Linked DNA regions of Sulfurisphaera tokodaii str. 7. The protein of the gene in region 2 interacts with the protein of the main gene of each other region in a pairwise test. Links are inferred from orthologs where the notes say so. Each region holds a gene or a part of one and is shown on either strand. Other genes may lie near its edges.

What was found.
Region 1: the proteins of STK_RS02280 (region 2) and STK_RS05180 interact in binary tests that used the Methanocaldococcus jannaschii proteins (3 or more experiments, as listed by UniProt). The link is inferred for Sulfurisphaera tokodaii str. 7 from one-to-one orthologs.

What each region holds. Positions count from the first base shown.
Region 1 is NC_003106.2:914,905-918,171, forward strand. What follows is about bases 276-3,203. They hold STK_RS05180 (RNA-protein complex protein Nop10), read right to left. Parts: upstream 1,861-3,203; coding sequence 1,690-1,860; downstream 276-1,689. Other genes in these bases: STK_RS05175 (STT3 domain-containing protein), read left to right, coding at 276-1,693; STK_RS05185 (translation initiation factor IF-2 subunit alpha), read right to left, coding at 1,857-2,648; STK_RS05190 (30S ribosomal protein S27e), read right to left, coding at 2,651-2,851; STK_RS05195 (50S ribosomal protein L44e), read right to left, coding at 2,848-3,135; STK_RS05200 (hypothetical protein), read right to left, coding at 3,132-3,203. Outside these bases: more of STK_RS05175, read left to right, coding at 1-275; more of STK_RS05200, read right to left, coding at 3,204-3,267. UniProt on the Methanocaldococcus jannaschii protein: Involved in ribosome biogenesis; more specifically in 18S rRNA pseudouridylation and in cleavage of pre-rRNA.
Region 2 is NC_003106.2:413,789-416,991, forward strand. What follows is about bases 33-2,896. They hold STK_RS02280 (RNA-guided pseudouridylation complex pseudouridine synthase subunit Cbf5), read left to right. Parts: upstream 33-1,026; coding sequence 1,027-1,767; downstream 1,768-2,896. Other genes in these bases: STK_RS02265 (DEAD/DEAH box helicase), read left to right, coding at 33-388; STK_RS02270 (50S ribosomal protein L14e), read left to right, coding at 431-721; STK_RS02275 (tRNA pseudouridine synthase A), read left to right, coding at 723-977; STK_RS02285 (class I SAM-dependent methyltransferase), read left to right, coding at 1,760-2,314; STK_RS02295 (glycosyltransferase), read right to left, coding at 2,578-2,896. In the rest of the region: more of STK_RS02265, read left to right, coding at 1-32; more of STK_RS02295, read right to left, coding at 2,897-3,203. UniProt on the Methanocaldococcus jannaschii protein: Could be responsible for synthesis of pseudouridine from uracil-55 in the psi GC loop of transfer RNAs.

The DNA.
Region 1 (3,267 bases), 500 kb from region 2 along the record:
AGCTAATATTACGTGGGGAGGGTATACTTATATTGACTTAAGTCTCGCAATTTCTGCCTTCCTCTTAGTGTTGCTTAATAAAAATGATGAGATTACTGCAAAGACCTTAACTATATTGGCTGTTACTTCAGCTTTTCTTACGTCATTGGCTCCGAATAATATTGGTTTCATGTCAGGGTTAGCTCACGGTTTGTCACTCCTTGTAATTCCATTATTCCTCTATATAGAGCTTTACATTAGACAAATTATTCCTAAAGAAATATTAGACTCAAAGAACATACTAATTGGTGCTGCAATAGTATTTATTCTAGCATTAGGAATTTTAGGTTTAGCCGCTTTAGGAAAATCTCCAATACCATCAAGATATTATGCAATAGTTAATCCATTCTACCAGTTCTCAGTACCTATAGATAGGACAGTAGCTGAATATATTCCTCAACCTGTAACAGCAATGATTCAAGATTTCGGAATATCATTATTTCTTTCTATAATAGGAATGTACTTCGTAATTACTAGAAGGGCTCAATTACCTGGTTTATGGCTCTTAATTTTAGGCGTTGCAAGTATTTATGGAACTTCAGAGCAACCATATTTGTTTAATTATACCGCATATATTGTTGCAGCATTAGCTGGTTTAGGTGTTGCTGAGATTGCAAATAGATTTGCAGAAAGTAAGTCTAGGGGTATAAGAATAGCACCATTAATCATGCTAGGAATTATTGGTGTATCTCTATTAGCTGATGCTGGGATATCAATGGAAATTAGTTATGAACCTACAGCTATTTATAATGCGGCAACCTCATTTTTAACTACTAATTATGCATGGATATCAGCATTAGATTGGATAAATCATAATACACCTAAGAACGCCTTTATACTAAGTTGGTGGGATTATGGATATTGGATTGAAGTAGTGGGTAATCGGAGTGTTATTGATGAAAATAATACGCTTAATGGTACTCAAATTAAGCTTATGGCGGAAATGTTTCTAAACAATGAGAGTTTTGCTGTTAATGTTTTAGAGAGCGATTTTCATTTGTATCCTTACGGAAGTCCTAACTATACTATTCCAGTATATATAGTAGCTTACGATGCTGTAACCCAATACATTTCAAGTTCTGGGCAATCAGTATGGTTTATCGGTTATCCAACAAACTTTCCCGGAGAATTTATAGGTTATACTACAAGTTTGGGCGATATTGCTAAGGCAATGGGTGCAATGACAATTATAGCTGGTTATAACATGTATAGTTATGTTAATTTCACTTATGTTAATGAAACCGCAACAACTTTAGCCGAGGCGGGACAAACTCAATTAGCTTCAATAGTTGCTAACTCATTGCCAATGGCTTGGACGCCCAAAGCATATAATTCATTGATAGTTAACATGTTTATTGAAGGAGTTCAAGCATTAAATCAAGGTCCGGTTCAGGCTCCATTTTCAATATCATTAAGTCAGTTATCTTCAGCACTTGGTGGTAATGCTACTTTAATTAATCCTAGTGGTATTTTGCCAAATGTGGTTTTACCCTACTTTAGACCAGTATATATTTCACTTTATCCAGTTACTGCTGAGCCTGCAGTAGGCGGGGAAGCAATAGTATATATTATTGTTGTAGTTTATCAGTTTGTAGAACCAAATGTTATTCTACCCTTAATAATTCAAGAAAATGGGACTACAATAAATACTTAACAATTTAATTTTATCCCTTTTTTTATTTCTATTCTATATTTTACATATTTGTCTACCGGAGAAAATCTAGCTGGATGGGGAATAATTGTAGGAGTACCACAAATAGGGCATATATCTTTTAAAGTGTATGTGCAATCCTTAGGGCATTTTTTTATTTTCCATTTCATTTTCTTACCACATTAAATTCTACTTTTTCCTCTTTACTTATTTCTCTTATATTATCTAATATTTCGGTCATTACTTTAGAGAGAAGCTTCGGATCTGTGCCTATGATATCTATCCTATATCTAGGAGCACCAATAGTGTAAATTTTAATGTCAACATCAGCATTTTCAGCTATTTCGACTGCTGCTCCTAAGACTTTTCTTATTTTTTCAATTCCAGCTGGGTCACTGCTTCTTAGAGTAACTATTTCACTTTTTTTAACTCTTTTTTCTTCTATATGTTTCCCAATTTCTTCCATTAGAGGTTTAATCCAGACTTCGGGAACACCAGCATTTTTAAGTATGGAGTCTCCCTCTTTAACTGCCTTAACTAATGCATCGTAAGCATCGCCGTATTTGTCTTCAAGTTTCCATGCTACTTGTTCCCATCCTTCCTTTTCTGTCTTATTTATTTTCTGAGAAACTATCTCTAGAATTTTATCAACTTTTTGTATTTTCTTCCACTGTGACATTTTCTTTCTTTTTTCATCTTCTGTAACTTTTTTCAAAGATACATCTATAGTTCCTTTTCTTTTATCCACTCTAATTACTTTCACAACTATCTTTCTACCTTCTTTTATCACATCTCGAATGTTCTTTACCCATCTACTACTAATTTCGCTCCAAGGTAAGAAGGCTTGAAGATTTCCATATTCATCTAGAGTTACATAGCTACCATAATCAAAAATTTGTTTTACAGTTGCAATTAAAATTTCTCCTTCAGTTGGAATAGGGTTTTTATTATAAATCATTTTTAACCTAGTATTCTAACTGTTTCACCGACTATTTTAGCCTTACCGCCCCTAGGATATACAAGTTGTGTGCCACAAGATAAGCATCTCACTGGAAAAGTTGCGTGGCTAAACACTGTTTGTTCATTTCCGCAGTTAGGGCATTTTATTCTAATAAATTTGCTTTTAGGTTCTGGAATTAAAACTTTGAATTTTGCCTTCATTTAACCACCTCAACTAGTTCAATCTTCTTCATTCTTAATCCTTCTCTCATTATAGTATATCCACATTTTTGACATTTTAATACTAGTGTTTGTTTCTTTGTTGTTTTAGCGAATCTTTTTTGCTCTGGTTTTCTTTTGCTTCCATAACCTATATTCTTTCTGTCATATCTTCTTTGTCCTTCTGAGAGTGTTCTTCTCTTACCTCCTTTATATAAGGATACAGAATGTTCAGTGTGAGTTTTGCATTTAGGGCAATATGTAGTTATAACTTTGGGAACTTTCATTCTACTTCTAATGGAGTAATATAGTTTAAGGTTATTAAAGCTAAAACTTGTCTTAAAGGCAATAAAATTAAGTCACCCGGATGAAGAGTCTTATTTTTCATAGAAAATTTAACATTGACATAACATAATATC
Region 2 (3,203 bases):
AAAAGAGGTAAAACTTATCTGTATGGTTTGTGGATGGAATAGCAATTTTAATGTGAGTCAGGTCCCTCCTAGATGTCCAAAATGTGGTTCTGTATTTTTGACAGTTGTTGATTTGCAAGATAATGAAAGTATTCAAATAGTTAAAAAAGCAATAAAAGGTGAAAAATTAAGTAAAAAAGAACTAAAAAAACTAGAGGAATTGAAGAGAATTTCATCGTTTTATTCTTACTATAATAAATATGTAGCAATAGGTCTTTCTGCTCCTGGAGTAGGTGTTACTAATATTAGTAAAGCGTTAGAAAAATTGAGAGAAGGAGAAGATAAGTATTATGAAGCGCTTTTAGATCTAGAGAGAAGGTTTATAAGGACTCGAAAATACTGGCACTAAGTTTAAATTTTTATGAATACGTTTTTTCATTAGGTAGTAGGTATGCCTGCGATAGAAATAGGAAGAATATGTGTAAAAACAAGAGGAAGAGAAGCAGGTAAAAAATGTGTTATTGTAGACATAATAGATGAAAATTTTGTCCTAGTAACTGGTCCTAAAGATGTTAATAAAGTTAAAAGAAGAAGAGTAAATATACTTCATTTAGAACCTACAGATAAAAAGATAGATATAAATAAGGGAGCAAGTGATGATGAAGTTAAGAAAAAATTAGAAGAAGCGGGTCTTATAGAATTTATGAAACAAGATGTTAAGCCAAAAATTCCTGTGATTTAATATGGAAATATATGATTTTATTTATAAAATAGATTCTTTTTGTAATTATAGTAATAACTGGAATATTATACAAGATTCCTATACTAATGAAAAATATGGTTACTTTGCTGATAAAAGACCCATAGAAGTTTTAATAAAAAACTCAATTATTAACGCTGATAAACCACCTGGACCTACAAGTCATGAAGTAGCTTATTGGATAAAACAAATGTTTAAGGTTTCAAAGGCTGGTCATGGGGGGACCCTAGAGCCTTGAGGGTTAAACCCTCAGGCGGGGAGACCCTAAAGTAACTGGAGTATTACCAATTGGGTTAGAAAATGCAACAAAACTAATGTCATATATTAGTTCTTCTGGGAAAGAATATGTATGCTTAATGCAAGTACATTGTGATTTTAATATAGATGAACTTAAACAAATAATTTCAAAATTTATAGGTATAATATATCAGAAACCACCCGTAAGATCCTCAGTGAAGAGAAGAACAAGAAAAAAGAAAATTTATGATATAGAGATACTTGATACGGATAAGAGATTTATTTTACTTAGGATATCCTCTGATCCTGGCACATATATGAGAAAATTATGTCATGATATTGGAGTAATATTAGGTTGCGGTGCACATATGAGAGAACTAAGGAGAATTAGATCTGGGATATTTACAGAGAAAAACTTAGTTACATTACAAGAGATTTCAGAAGCTCTTTATATGTGGAAAAACTGTAAAGATGAGAGTGATTTAAGAAAAATATTATTACCTATGGAATATGCTACTTGTGGTATGCCTAAAATATTAATTGATGATAATGCTGTTGATGCCATATCTTATGGTGCAATGCTTACAGCACCTGGAATAGTAGCTTATCAAAGGTTTAGGGTAAAGGATACTGTAGCGATATTAACACTAAAAGGAGAGCTAGTAGCTATAGGTGAAGCTGATGTAGATTCTCAAAAATTAGTAGATATGAAAAAAGGAATAGTAGTTAAGCCTAAAAGAGTTCTTATGCCTCGTGATATATATCCTAGATCGTGGAAGAAACATGGATGAATTTGTTGTTAATGATGTAGTAAATGGTATACCTTTATCATTGATAAGTAGTTATGGTGTTTTTTCTAAAAAGAAATTAGACCTTGGTACAAGAATGTTACTTGAAAATATAGTCCTCCCTGAGGAAGGAGTTGTAGCAGATATTGGTTGCGGCTACGGACCAATAGGGATTTATATTGCCTTAAAGAATCCCAATCTCAAAATTTATATGATAGATATTGATAAAAAGGCTGTTTATTTGGCTGAAAAAAATGTTAAGAGATATAAATTAGAAAATAGAGTTATAGTAATAAGAAATAATATATTAGAAAATCTTGATATACAATTAAATGGAGCATACTCAAATCCTCCTCTTAAGGCCGGTAAAGAATTTATTGAAAAGTTAGCTCAGCAAAGTTATGAGAGACTTTTACATAATGGTGTTTTAGAGGTAGTTGTGTACAAAGGAGAAAAGAATGTACTAGATATATTTGGAAAGTATTTTAATGAAGTTAAAATAATAAAAAGAGCAAAAGGTTACTCAATCATTTTAGCGGTTAAAAATTAATAGTATTAAATCATATAATTAAATTGCCGGGGTGCCCGAGTGGACTAAGGGGCTGGCCTTGAGAGCTTCAGGTTAGCCAGTGGGGATCTCCCCGCGCGGGTTCAAATCCCGCCCCCGGCGTCGTATAATATATTATTTTGAGGATAAGTCCTTATTAGTAGTTAGCTATTATATCATGTAGTAGTGAATTTTATACTCCTCTTTTATAATTTAAAGTTCCTTAATTCATAAAATCATACTTCTACTTTTCATTTACTGCATCGCTATGTTGGAGTTTGTTGACTGCCTGTTAAGCTTGCAACCATTAAATAATCTCTTAATTCTCTTGTTATAAGGAAGTTCTTTCTGACATGTTCTTTTCCATTTTTTCCAAGTCTCTCTCTTATGTTCGTATTTCTCAACAAATATAATGTATAATGGGCAGCTTCTTCTGGAGTAGTTACTAGGTAGCCAGTCACATTATTGATTACTTGTAAGGGTATACCACCTGTATTACCTCCGATTACTGGTTTTTCTTTCCATAAAGCTTCACTTACTGTTAAACCAAATCCTTCCTTTATTGACTTTTGCATAACAATGGTAGCTCCTCTCTGAAAGGCATTAATTTCTAGATCACTATTTGGAGGTAACATTAAGAGTTTAATATCCTTATCACTACCAGCTGCTTGAACGGTTTCATTATACACTATTTCACCTTCTGGATCATCAGAGGCAGGACTCCCTACATAGACTAGTTGAACATCGGTGTGTCTCTTCACTAGCTTATAAGTTTTTATCACACCTAAAGGATCCTTTGCTCTATCAAATCTTGAGACTTGAGTTATTATTGGTCTATCTGGGTCTACATCAAATTTGTAAAGGATCCTTCTCACTGTTATTTCGGGTATTG